DNA from 3 places in the Kitasatospora sp. NPDC056181 genome. Region 3 is predicted to be linked to each of the others. Evidence: riboswitches for the same ligand, from Rfam matches in the RefSeq annotation. Region 3 holds a riboswitch; each other region holds the start of a gene.
The links. A riboswitch is a leader RNA that binds a small molecule or an ion and turns the genes downstream of it on or off. The one in region 3 is predicted to bind cobalamin.
Positions count from the first base shown of each region.

Region 1: linked by a shared signal. The riboswitch ahead of ACFC1F_RS01430 (ribonucleoside-diphosphate reductase subunit alpha) and the one ahead of ACFC1F_RS18585 (hypothetical protein) in region 3 are both predicted to bind cobalamin.
Region 2: linked by a shared signal. The riboswitch ahead of ACFC1F_RS27035 (CoA-acylating methylmalonate-semialdehyde dehydrogenase) and the one ahead of ACFC1F_RS18585 (hypothetical protein) in region 3 are both predicted to bind cobalamin.

Region 1 covers NZ_JBHJUK010000002.1:50,181-54,449, reverse strand. The annotation lists gene ACFC1F_RS01435 (glycosyltransferase family 39 protein) at 1-1,216, shown strand, start outside; cobalamin riboswitch at 1,280-1,421, shown strand; gene ACFC1F_RS01430 (ribonucleoside-diphosphate reductase subunit alpha) at 1,609-4,014, shown strand; gene ACFC1F_RS01425 (ribonucleotide-diphosphate reductase subunit beta) at 4,035-4,269, shown strand, end outside.
Region 2 covers NZ_JBHJUK010000081.1:26,879-31,147, forward strand. The annotation lists gene ACFC1F_RS27030 (acyl-CoA dehydrogenase family protein) at 1-1,023, opposite strand, end outside; gene ACFC1F_RS27035 (CoA-acylating methylmalonate-semialdehyde dehydrogenase) at 1,020-2,519, opposite strand; cobalamin riboswitch at 2,721-2,912, opposite strand; gene ACFC1F_RS27040 (TetR/AcrR family transcriptional regulator) at 3,312-4,034, opposite strand; gene ACFC1F_RS27045 (amidase) at 4,177-4,269, shown strand, end outside.
Region 3 covers NZ_JBHJUK010000044.1:26,540-30,808, forward strand. The annotation lists gene ACFC1F_RS18570 (DinB family protein) at 1-245, shown strand, start outside; gene ACFC1F_RS18575 (hypothetical protein) at 290-505, opposite strand; gene ACFC1F_RS18580 (deoxyxylulose-5-phosphate synthase) at 567-908, opposite strand; gene ACFC1F_RS18585 (hypothetical protein) at 1,229-1,675, opposite strand; cobalamin riboswitch at 1,645-1,775, opposite strand; gene ACFC1F_RS18590 (hypothetical protein) at 2,177-2,560, shown strand; gene ACFC1F_RS18595 (hypothetical protein) at 2,679-3,968, shown strand; gene ACFC1F_RS18600 (roadblock/LC7 domain-containing protein) at 4,051-4,269, shown strand, end outside.

The sequences.
Region 1 (4,269 bases), on a different contig from region 3:
GGTGAGCCTCGTGCTCGCGCTGGCCACCACCGCCCTGCTCTACTCGCTGACCCGCCGGCTCTTCAACGAGCGCGTGGCCATCTGCACCGCCGCCGCGTACGCCGTCCTGCAGTCCACCGTGGTCGTCGGCTTCTACGCCGCTCCGGACGCCCTCGCGGTGGCCCTGGTGGCGCTCGCCACCTGGATCGTCGTGAGGACCGCCCGCGCCCCCGTGGCCACCGTCCTGCTGGCCGTGCCGGCGGCTGCGCTGGCGGCCGCCGTGGAGTACGCCGCAGTGATCGCGGTGCCCGTCCTGGCCGCCCTAGCACTGATCACCTCCTGGCCCTACCGGGGCCGCGGGCCCGCCGCCGGGCGCGCCCTCCTCCTGGCCGCGGGCGCCCTCGGGGGACTCCTGGTGTCCGGCCTGCTGGACGACGTCTGGGCCTGGTCCCCCGCGGCCGGCCACGAGGCCCGCCCGGCCGGCTCGGTCCTCCTCTCCGCGGTCCAGTGGAGCGGCCTGTTCGCCGTGCTGGCCTGCGCGGGCGGGATCGCCTACTCGCTCCGCGAGCGGCTGAACGAGTCGCCCGAGGACGCCGCGATCACGGCGTCCCGGCTGCGCCGCACGACACTGAGCGTGACGCTGTGCGCGACGGCGCTGCTGATCCCGGTCGTGTACGCGTGCCTGGGCACCTCCGGCGTGATGTTCCGCCACCTCGGCTTCGGCATGCTCTTCGCCGCGCCGCTGGCCGGCGTGGGCATCACCAGGCTGGTCGGCGCGCACTTCCGCAACCCCCAGCTGGGCATCCTGGTCTGGGTGGTGCTGCTCGCCCTCGGGCTGGAGCAGTCGGCCCTGCGGTACCAGGACGGGCCCGACTCGGGCCGGCTGCTCGGCGTGCTGCGCCTGCACACCACCCCGCAGGGCCGCTACCTCACCGAGGTCGACGGACTGCCCGAGTACTACCTGGGCGCCGTCAGCAAGCCCGAGCAGTGGGTCTCGGCCCGCAAGGGGACCGACTACCGGGATCCCGCCGGGGTGATGCACCACGGGGACGAGGGCACGGTCGCCGCGATCCGCAACGCCTGGTTCACCATGATCGTCCTCGACAGCACCGCGCCCACCGCCACGGACCGGGCCGTCAGCGAGGCGGTCAAGGCCGGCGGACGCTACCGACTGATCGCTCAGTTCAGCTCCCCGACGGGCGATTCCGGCACGTACAAAGTGTTCCTGCTGCACTGAGAGCCCGGAGCGCCGGGCCACGCCCCGCGACACACCGGCTACTACATATGGTGCCGCGAAAGTCAGCCGCCACTAGATGTATGCTCGTCCCTGCTGTCGACGCAGGGGAACCCGGTGCGAATCCGGGACTGCCCCGCAGCGGTGTGCGGGCGGCTCCGACCAGAGTCCGCGAGTCCGAGTACCTGCCGACGGCGTGCCGCCCGGCCTCCCCGCAGAGGCCTCCAGCACAGCAGTACTTCCGGGCCTCGCGGGCGGGCCGGGGATGACACCGTCGCGCGGAGCCGTCCGGCCGCCGCGCCGTGCTCCCCTGCCCCAAACGGCCCGGTGCCCCGATCCACCGCCGCCGATCGCCGCCAGGAGAGAGCGCCTTGACCACCGCTGCCTCAGCCACCCTGCCCGCCCAGGGTTCCAGCTCCGCCCCCGCCGACCCGACGGTCTCCGACCCCGGCGGTGCGCTGCTCCGGCTGCTGACCGACCGCAGCGTCGACCTTCCCCAGGTGGACCCCGGCCATGTCGCCGCCGCCGCGCTGCGCGGCCGCCACGCCGGCTCGGACTTCGCCGAGCTGCGCGGGCTGGCCGTGGACGCCGCAGCGTCGATGATCGCCGAGGACCCGCAGTACTCGAAGCTGGCGGCCCGGCTGCTCGCGCTGGAGATCGTCGACGAGGCGGTCTCCCAGGGCTCGGTCTCCTTCTCCGCCTCGATCGCCGTCGGCCACGCCGAGGGCCTGATCGGCGACGTCACCGCCGACTTCGTCGCCAAGCACGCCGCCGCGCTCGACGCGCTGATCGACGCCAAGGGCGACGACCGCTTCGAGTACTTCGGCCTGCGCACCGTGCAGTCCCGTTACCTGCTGCGTCACCCGATCACCCGCAAGGTGGTCGAGACCCCGCAGCACTTCCTGCTCCGCGTCGCCTGCGGCCTGGCGGTCGGCGACAGCGAGCAGTCGGTGCGCGAGGTCGCCGAGCTGTACGGCCTGATGAGCCGGCTGGAGTACCTGACCTCCTCGCCGACCCTCTTCAACTCCGGCACCCGGCACCCGCAGATGTCGAGCTGCTACCTGCTCGACTCGCCGCTGGACAACCTGGACTCGATCTACTCCCGGTACGCCCAGATCGCGCGCCTCTCCAAGCACGCCGGCGGCATCGGCCTCTCGTACTCGCGGATCCGCTCGCGCGGCAGCCTGATCCGGGGCACCAACGGCAAGTCCAACGGCATCGTCCCGTTCCTGCGCACCCTCGACTCCTCGGTCGCCGCCGTCAACCAGGGCGGCCGCCGCAAGGGCGCGGCCTGCGTCTACCTGGAGACCTGGCACGCGGACATCGAGGAGTTCCTGGAGCTGCGCGACAACACCGGCGAGGAGGCGCGGCGCACCCACAACCTCAACCTGGCGCACTGGATCCCGGACGAGTTCATGCGCCGGGTCAACGCCAACGAGGACTGGTCGCTGTTCTCCCCGGCCGACGTGCCCGAGCTGGTCGACCTCTGGGGCGCCGACTTCGACGAGGCGTACCGCAAGGCCGAGCTGGCCGGCAAGGCCGTCCGCACCATCCCCGCACAGACCCTCTACGCCCGGATGATGCGCACCCTGGCGCAGACCGGCAACGGCTGGATGACCTTCAAGGACGCCTCCAACCGCGCCGCCAACCAGACCGCGCTGCCCGGCCGGACGGTGCACAGCTCCAACCTCTGCACCGAGATCCTGGAGGTCACGGACGACTCCGAGACCGCCGTCTGCAACCTCGGCTCGGTCAACCTCGGCGCCCACGTGGCCCCGGGCGCGTCCGTCGAGGACCTCCTCAACGCCATGGACTGGGAGCGGCTGGACGCCACCGTGCGCACCGCCGTCACCTTCCTCGACCGCGTGGTGGACATCAACTTCTACCCGACGACCGAGGCCGGCACCTCCAACTCCCGCTGGCGGCCGGTGGGCCTGGGCGTGATGGGCCTCCAGGACGTCTTCTTCCAGCTGCGGATCGACTTCGACTCCGCGGAGGCGAAGCAGCTCTCCACGCTGATCGCCGAGCGCATCATGCTCACCGCGTACGAGCGCTCCGCCGACCTGGCCGAGCAGCTGGGCCGCCACGAGGCGTACGGCGAGACCCGCGCCGCCCGCGGCGAGCTGCACATCGACCACTTCCCGTCGGCCGCGCCCGCCTGGGCCGACCGCTGGACGGCGCTGCGCGCCCGGATCGCCGAGACCGGCCTGCGCAACTCGCTGCTGCTGGCCATCGCGCCGACCGCGACCATCGCCTCCATCGCCGGCGTGTACGAGTGCATCGAGCCGCAGGTGTCCAACCTGTTCAAGCGCGAGACGCTGAGCGGCGAGTTCCTCCAGGTCAACCCGTACCTGGTCCGTGAGCTCAAGGAGCTCGGTGTCTGGGACCAGCAGACCCGGGACGCGCTGCGCGACGCCAACGGCTCGGTGCAGGAGCTGAACTGGCTGCCCGCCGAGGTCCGCTCGCTCTACCGCACCGCCTGGGAGCTGCCCCAGCGCGCGCTGATCGACCTGGCCGCGGCCCGCATGCCGTACCTCGACCAGAGCCAGTCGCTGAACCTGTTCATGGCGGCGCCGACCATCGGCAAGCTCAGCTCGATGTACGCGTACGCGTGGAAGGTCGGTCTGAAGACCACCTACTACCTGCGCTCGCGCCCGGCGACCCGGATCGCCCAGGCCGCGTCCGGTGCCGCCCGCACCGCCGCGCCCGTGCCGGTTCCCGCCCCCACCATGACCCAGGCCGAGCAGGACGCCATCGCCTGCTCCCTGGAGAACCCCGAGTCCTGCGAGGCCTGCCAGTGAGCACCCCCGACGACCGCAAGATGCTGCTCGACCCCGGCTTCGAGCTGACCCTGCGCCCGATGCGCTACCCGTCGTTCTACGACCGGTACCGGGACGCGATCAAGAACACCTGGACCGTCGAGGAGGTGGACCTGCACTCCGACGTCGCCGACCTCGCCAAGCTCAGCGAGGGCGAGCGGCACATGATCGGCCGGCTGGTCGCCTTCTTCGCGACGGGTGACTCGATCGTCGCGAACAACGTGGTGCTGAGCCTCT
Region 2 (4,269 bases), on a different contig from region 3:
GCCGCCGTGCAGTTGGAGCGCGGCGTTGGCGACCTCGAAGCCGGTGTCGGTGGCGTAGCGCTTGGCCATCGCGCACAGCTGCGGCGCCCGGGGATCGCCCCGGTCCAGGGCGGTCGCGGCCCGCCAGAGCAGCGACCTGGCCGCCTCCAACTCGGTGGCCATGTCGGCGAGTCGGAACTGCAGGGCCTGGGCGTGCAGCAGCCGGGCGCCGAACGCCTCGCGGTCGGCCAAGTAACCGGTGGCCCTCTCCAGGGCGTCCTGCGCGCCGCCGAGGGAGCAGGCGGCGATGCCGAGCCGGCCGCCGTTCAGCCCTTTCATGGCGATCCGGAAGCCCTCGCCCCCGGCCCCGAGGAGCCGGTCGGCGGGCAGCCGGACACCGTCCAGCCGCACCTGCCGGGTCGGCTGCGCGTTCCAGCCCATCTTGTTCTCGTTCGGCCCGAAGGAGACCCCCGGGTCTCCGCGTTCCACGACGAACGCGGAGACCCCGCCTGCCCCCGGTCCACCGGTGCGGGCCATCACCACGTACACCTGCGAGGCTCCCGCACCCGAGACGAACTGCTTGACGCCGTCGAGGATCCAGTGGTCACCGTCCCAGCGGGCCCGCGTGGTCAGTGCCGCGGCATCCGAGCCCGCACCGGGCTCGGTGAGGCAGTAGCTGCCGAGTTGTTCGGCCGCGCAGAGGCCGGGCAGCCAGCGGGCGCGCTGGGCGTCGTCGCCGTAGCGGTCGATCATCCAGGCGACCATGTTGTGGATGGACAGGTAGGCGGCGATGGACGGGCAGCCGGTCGCCAGCGCCTCGAAGACGAGGACGCCGTCGGCGCGGGTGAGTCCGGAGCCACCGGACTCCTCACGGACGTAGACGCCGGCCAGGCCGACATCCGCCGCCTTGCGAAGCACGTCAACGGGGAAGTGCTTGGTCTGGTCCCACTCGACCGCGTTCGGGGCGAGGTGCTCGCGGGCGAAGGCCCTCGTCGTGTCCGCGATGGCGCGCTGATCCTCGGTGAGGTCGTGCACGGCGCTCATCCCATCGTCGGCATGGTGAAGCTCGCGCCCTCCTTGACCCCGGAGGGCCAGCGCGAGGTGACGGTGCGGGTGCGGGTGTAGAAGCGGATCGAATCAGGCCCGTGCTGGTTGAGGTCGCCGAACGCGGAGCGCTTCCAGCCACCGAAGGTGTGGTACGCGATCGGCACCGGGATCGGCACGTTGACCCCGACCATGCCGGTGTTCACCCGGCGGGCGAAGTCCCGGGCGGTGTCGCCGTCCCGGGTGTAGATCGCGACACCGTTGCCGAACTCGTGCTCGCTGGGCAGCCGCAGAGCCTCCTCGTAGTCGGCGGCACGCACCACGGTCAGGACGGGCCCGAAGATCTCCTCCCGGTGGATCCGCATGTCCGACGTGACCCGGTCGAACAGCGAGGCGCCGAGGAAGAAGCCGTCCTCGTGGCCATCCAGCCGGAAGTCCCGCCCGTCCACGACGAGTTCGGCTCCCTCCGCGACCCCGAGGTCCAGGTGGCCGCGCACCCGGTCCAGGGCGTCGCGTCCGACCAGCGGCCCGAAGTCGGCCGCCGGGTCGTCCGAGCGCCCGACCTTCAGTGCGGCGATCCGCTCGACCAGTTTCGCCACCAGGGCGTCCGCGGTCTCCTCCCCCACCGGGACCGCCACCGAGATCGCCATGCACCGCTCACCGGCCGAGCCGTAGCCGGCTCCGATCAGCGCGTCGGCCGCCTGGTCGAGGTCGGCGTCCGGCATCACGATCATGTGGTTCTTCGCACCGCCGAAGCACTGCGCCCGCTTCCCGTGGGCGGCGGCCGTCGCGTACACGTACTGCGCGATCGGGGTGGATCCGACGAAGCCGACCGCCTCCACCCGCGGGTCCCCCAGCAGGGTGTCCACCGCCTCCTTTCCGCCGTTGACCACGTTGAGCACGCCCGGCGGCAGCCCGGCCTCCAGGAACAGCTCGGCCAGCCGCAGCGGCACCGAGGGGTCGCGCTCGGAGGGCTTGAGGACGAAGGCGTTGCCGCAGGCCAGCGCGGGCGCGGCCTTCCAGAGCGGGATCATCGCCGGGAAGTTGAACGGCGTGATGCCGGCGACCACGCCGAGCGGCTGGCGCATCGAGTACACGTCGATGCCGGTGCCGGCGTTGTCGGTGAACTCGCCCTTCAACAGGTGCGGGATCCCGGCGGCGAACTCCACGACCTCCAGGCCGCGTTGGATGTCGCCGTGGGCGTCGGCCACGGTCTTTCCGTGCTCGGCGGAGAGCAGCCTGGCCAGCTCCTCCTTCTCCAGCTCGACCAGCTGCAGGAAGCGCAGCAGGACGCGCGCCCGCCGCTGGGGATTCCAGGCCGCCCACGCGGGCTGGGCCTGCGCGGCGTCGGCGATCACCGCCTCGACCTCGGCGCGGTCGGCCAGCGGCACCCGGGCCTGCACCCGGCCGGTGTTGGGGTCGTACACGTCGCCGAAGCGGCCGGACGTGCCGGCGGTGCGCTTGCCGGCGATGAAGTGGGTCAGTTCTCGGACCATCGGGTTCCTTCTCTCGACAGGGTTGGGGAGAGGAGGAATGGAGAGCAGCGCCATCGCCGGCGATCGGGCGCACGGTCATGCGTCGTCGCGAAATGGCGTTGTTGACCTACCGTCAGGCGCGGTGGCACCTGACGGTCGGCAGCACGGCAGCGGAACGGGAACAGCAGCCCGGAGTCATGCGTGTCGTCTCCATCCTCGTGGAAAACACGAACCACCCGCGGCCGGTATCCTGACTCCCGGATCACCGCGCGCCCCCGGGCCTTCCCGGCTGGCTGCCAGTGGCCTTCATCTGCGAGGACGAACTCCCCGGTCACAGTGGCGGGACCGTGCCGGACTCACACCGGCTTCCCTGACACCGCGGACCTGTCATCGACCATATAGTTGGACGTCCTAGTAAGTCCAGAGGTCCGGGTTCGCGTCGCGCCATCGGGATCCCACTGCGCCGAGCACCGCCCGGGTGGTGCGATCGACGCGGAGCACAGGTGGGCACGGCCCCTGGCGACAGCCTGACGTGCCGTCGGGATGGATGCCGCCCTCCTCGGACCCGCTCGGCCGAGACGGCCCCCGGACGCATGCCCCGGCCCGCCACCCGGATCATGGGCGCGCCCGGTCGGCTGGGCACTTCCACCCGCCCGGGCGCCGCGCCGGCGGTGCGGCCGCCGGGTGGTCACCGTCGGCGGCAGCCTCAGTAAGGGTGAGGGCCGGGGCCGGGTGCTGGGGCTCGGGCCGGCAGGGCGGCCGGCCGGCCGCGCTCTTGCCGATCCAGCGGGCCGCGTCTCCGTCGTCGACCCGTCACGCCCGACCGGTCGGCCGCAGTTCCCGTTCGAGAGCGGAAAGGGCGAACGTGTGCGCGGAGGCGTGCTGCCAGCGCGGGCGTCCGAACATCACGTCTCCGGACAGCCCGTTGAGCATGGCCACGGCCCTGATGACGAACTCGGACGGATCCACGTCGGCGAACTGCCCCAGGGCCCGGCCTTCGAGAAGGATGGCTTCCAGGTGCTCTTCCCAGGCGTCGGACAGTGCGGTGAGGAGCTGCCGGCCGGCGTCGTCGTGGCGCTGGGCCAGCACCTGCGTCCACAGCGCGTAGCGTTCGTCGCCCTGGTGGCGGGGCAGGTAGAAGCGGACGAACAGTGCCAGCTTCTCCGAGGGGGAGGCGGCCTGGTCCGCGGCCTGCTGGAACCGGGTCACGAGGTCCGCTTCGCTCCATGCGAGGACTTCGAGCAGGAGGCGGTCCTTCTTGCCGAAGTGGTACAGGATGTGCCCGGTGCTCATGCCGGCCCGCGCGGCGATGTCCGACATCCGCACGGCTGCGGGGCCCTTCTCGGCGATGGCGCTGATAGCGGCCCGCATCGCCCGTCCCCGCGCCTCGTCGCCGGTGGGCTGACGCTTCCGGTCGACCGAGGCCAGAGCCGGCTGCGGGGTGGCCCCGGGCTCCGCGTTCGGCGCGGGCCCGATCGCGTTCTTCGGTGAGGGGCGGGACTGCGGCCGTGTGGGCTCGTTCTCTGGCGTCGGCATGGCCTCACCTCGGTTTCTGGGGATCTAGATCCGTAGTCTAGACTGAAAATCTAGACAGTGCGACTGGAGCCCGAAGCCCGCGTGTGCGCGGTCCGACGCCCAGCGGTTCGCCTGTCCGACCCACCCTTCAGGAGGCACCCGCATGACGCGCGGATTCGACGTTGTGGAGACCTGTATCGCCGACCTGCGCGCGGCGCTGGAGAAGGGCGAGACCACCGCGGTCGCCCTGCTCGAC
Region 3 (4,269 bases):
GCCACGCCGACATCGTCCGCGAACTCATCGACGGCACCACCGGCCAGCGCCCCGACGGCGGGAACACCGCCCCCGGCGACGCGGCCTGGTGGCAGACCCACCGCGACCGCGTCGAGCAGGCCGCCAGGCAGGCCGCGGGCCAGGCCGCCGATCGGGCCGCGGATCGGGCCGCGGATCGGGCCGCCGTGGGGGGCGAGCAGGGAAACCCCTCCGGATCCCCGCTCACGCCCGCCCCGCGGAGCTGACGGCCGGGCGGGCCCGCACCCCTCACCCCGGGGTGCGGGGCCGGTCACGAGCGGGTGGCAAGCTCGCGGAACCAGCGGACGATCCGCGGGTACGCGGCGAGCGCGGAGCCGACGTGGTCGGCGCCGGCGATCTCCTCGACCGGTGCGTCGACGCCGTTGGCGGCCAGGCTGCGACGGCAGGACTCCGTGTTGGCGAAGGCCACGTCGCGGTCCGCGGTGCCGGCGTAGAGACGGACCGGGGCGCGCGGCAGCTCGCGCACGGCCCGGGCGTCCCTGCGCCGGACCGCCGCGATGACTGGGGTTCCCAGTCCCGGCCCGGCCCTACGGGAGCTCGCGGCGGACGAGGGACGCGGCGAAGGACTCGCCCGTCCGGCGGGCGTGGGCCATCCGCGCCCGGACCTCGCCGGGGGTGCGGGGGCGGAAGTGCGGGCCGCCGCAACGGCACTTGTGGAAGCGGACGCCGGCGTGCAGCAGCACGGAGAGGGTCCGCCACGCGGCGGTGTCGCGGCGGCGCGGCGCGGCGAAGGCGGAGCCCGTGTGGACCAGCGGCCGCGTGCAGCGCGGGCAGGGACGTTCGCGGGCGCCGGCGTGGACGTCGCCGTACTGCTGCTTGTACGAGGCACGGCAGGGCAGGCAGACGAAGGAGCTCTTGGTGTGGGCCACCCGGCGAGCCTACGGCCGTGCCCGGTGGTGTTCGACGGCTTTCCGAGCAGGCTCTCCACCTGCCCGGCCGGCAGGATCGGCACCCGGGTGCCCGGGCGGGCGCCGGAGACCTCGAGGCCTTGCAGGTGGTGACGCCGGCCGCACGGGAGCGGGGCCGCGTCGAGCGGGTCGAGGCCGTCGGGCGCGGCCGCCCTGACCTCGTCCGTCGTCGTCCATCCGATTTCTGAGCAGGCGTGATGTCCTGCTACTGTTCATCCCGTCGAGAGGGAACGTCCTCTCTCGGACAGGCGTCAGAGGTGCTACTGGAGCACGTCCTACTTTCAGTAGGAAGAGTCCGTTCGACCCGGGCCTGGCGCTCTACCCCGGAGGGGCCGTTCGCACTGGGAACGGCCCCTTCGGCGTTTCCTGGAGCGTCGCGCGGACCTCCGGGCCGTCGCCGCCAGATGTTCGAGGCGCGGCCGGACCTCCGCCCAGGCGCGGGTCTTGAGGCCGCGGTCCGGGCTCACCCGGAGCCGCCCGGCGGGCAGGTGACGTAGCGCCCGTCCGCAGCAGCGCGACCGTCTCGGCGGTGCCGGGCACGCGGGGCGCATGGATGTCGTAGACGCCCGCAGGGTCGGCTCGTGCGCCTGGACCACGGCCGCCCCGGTTGCCTCCAGGTCGGCGACCTCGTCGTGCAGCGCCAGTGCAACGTGCCGGGCGGTGTCGGCGAGCGGCTGGTCGTCGCGGACGAACGACCAGGCCGGCATGGTGACGGGCCCGGTGAGCATGCCCTCGCTTCCCGGGCGCTCGGCGTCCAGTGCTGGGTGACGGCTTTCGTTCCCACGCACCACTGCGGGGCAGTTCCGGATTCGCACCGGATTCCCTCTTGCGACGCACCCCGCCTGGCGGACGGGTGCGGACCGGCTGCGCCGCTCACCCTAGCCGCAACGGCCGGGCGCGGTACGCGGATCGCTCCTATCGCAGTCCGTGGCCGAAACCCTCCGGCGTGGCCGACAACCGGCCAAGGTCCCGGTCCAGGTGGGCCGGTGGGCCGGATCCCGGCGGCCCGCCGCGTCGGCTCCGGCCAGCACGTTCGACCGTCGCCTCGATCTGATGCGACGTCATAGCTTGGCTGAAATCAGACCCTTGTGGTGTGAATATGCCATTGGAATGTTCGTCATACGGAATCCGCCAGTAGCCTTCCGTGTCGAACCCGCCACTGCTCGTGGCGGTCCGGTCGGCGCCGGCCCAGCGTGCCCGGCTGCCCCAACCCGTCCGAAGGAGCCTGAGTGCCGGGTATCGACGAATGCCTGTCCGCGGCCATGGCGATCGCCGGTGCCCGCGCGGCCAGCCTCATCGACTGGAGCAGCGGACTCGCCCTCGGCAGCGCCGGCGTCAGCCCCACCGGCGACCACGAGACCACGGCCGCGGAGGCAACCGACTTGGTACGTACGGCTTTTGAGAGTGAAACCTTCACCGTGGCGGAGGACAGTCGGGCGCCTCTGCAGGACATCATCCTCACTGCGGGCCGCAGCTACCACCTGATCTGCTTCATTGACACCGTCTTCGACAGTCCACTCGTCCTGCACCTGTGGCTCGACCGGACCGAGGGCAACCTCGCCTCGGCCCGCTACCGCCTGCAGGCCCTCGCCGAGGAACTGGTGCTCGGATGACCGGCGTTCGGACGGCGAACGCGATGGCGGGCCGGCGCGGCGCGTCCCCGGCCCGGGGCGCCGTGTTTCGGCCAGCGGGCCGGGCCGCCGGCGCCCCGGCGGTCAGCGGGCGGCCCGCATGAACGACGTCGACGCCATCGTGCCCGGTCACGTCATGGCCCCCGGCCACGCCCTCGCCACTGGCGCGCCACTCAGCACCGATGAGGCCTTCGGCGCCGTCGAACGACTGGCCGACGAGCGCGCGACCGGCGCCCTGCACGGTCCCACGGGCACGCTGCACCTCGTCGACGGCCTGGTGGTGCATGCCGAGTCCGACCGCGCGCCCGACCTCGCCGCGCTGCTCACCGGCTGCGGCCGGATCACCCGGCAGGCCTGGCAGGAGGCCGTCCGCACCCACGGCCCGCACGGCCGGGTCGGCGGCGCCCTGGTCGAACAACGGCTCTTCACCCGTGGGGAGTTGGAGCTCTGCCAGCTCGGCGCCCTCTACGACGCCGCGTTCTTCGTGCTCGACGGCGCCGGGGCCTCGGCGGGCCCGTGGTCCTTCGAGCCGGGCGCACGGCACTGGCTCGGACCGGTCGCGGCGGTCAGCGCCCCGCGGCTGCGCCGGGAGGTGGAGCGCCGGCACCGGCTGCTCGACCGGATCTGGCCCTGGCCGCAGCTCGACACCGCACCGGTCCGCCCGCTGGGCCGGGTCGGCCGGACCGCCGAGGCGGGCCGGACCGGGGACGTCGGCCGGACCGGGGACGTCGGCCGGATCGGGGAGGCGGGTTTGATCGCCGAGGCCGGCCGGATCGGTGAGGACGGCCCGCCGCGTCCGGTCCGTCAGGCCGGTGCGTCCGGTTCCGTCCGCCCGGGCGGAGCCCAGGAGCGGTGCGCGGCCCCGGGCAGGCGGCCGGGCCGGCCGTGCCCGCCCAGTCGGCGTCAGCGCGAACTGCTCGACCACGCCGACGGCCGAAGAACCCCGGCGGAGCTGGCGCGGCTGCTCGGCCGCTCGGGGTTCGCCACCACGGCCGACGTCCGCCGCCTCGCCGCCGCCGGGCTGCTGGCCACGCCGGGCCGTGACGTCCCGCGGCACGCCGCCGGGTCGCGGTCCTCGGCACAGGCCGGACCGGCGCCCGGGGTACGGACCGAAGCACCGCCCGGGACTCAGCCCGGACCGCCGCCCGTGCCGCCGCCCGGAACTCAGCCGGCGCCGCCGCCCGGGCTGCTCCGCCGCGTCCCCGGCGCGGCCCTGGCGGGGTTGCTCCCGGTGAGCGCCATCCGCTCCGCCCGCCACCGCCCGCTCGCGGGCCATCCGCCGGCCCCGGTCCACCCGCCGGCCCCGGCGGCGGCCCGCCCGCCGACCGTCCCCGACCCGGACATCGCGCTGCTGATCCGGGTCCGAACCCTTCTGGAGGCCCGACTTTGAACAACTCTCCGCCCGCGACCCCGCTCTCACGGTCATGAGGCGGGCGCTCAAGCAGCGTGTCGGAAGGAGACAACTGATCGCCTTGGAGACCGAGCTGCTGGCCGAACTGCGGGCCCTCAGGCATCGGGTCCCGCACCTCGCGGGCGGTCTGGTGGCCAGCGTGGACGGCCTGTTGGTCGCGCACGACACCCACGGGGCCGAGCCCTCCGGTCTGGCCGCGATGACCGCCGCCTCGCTGAGCCTGGCCCAGCGGCTCGCGGACACCACCGGGCAGGGCGAGTTCCGGGAGTCGCTGGTGCGC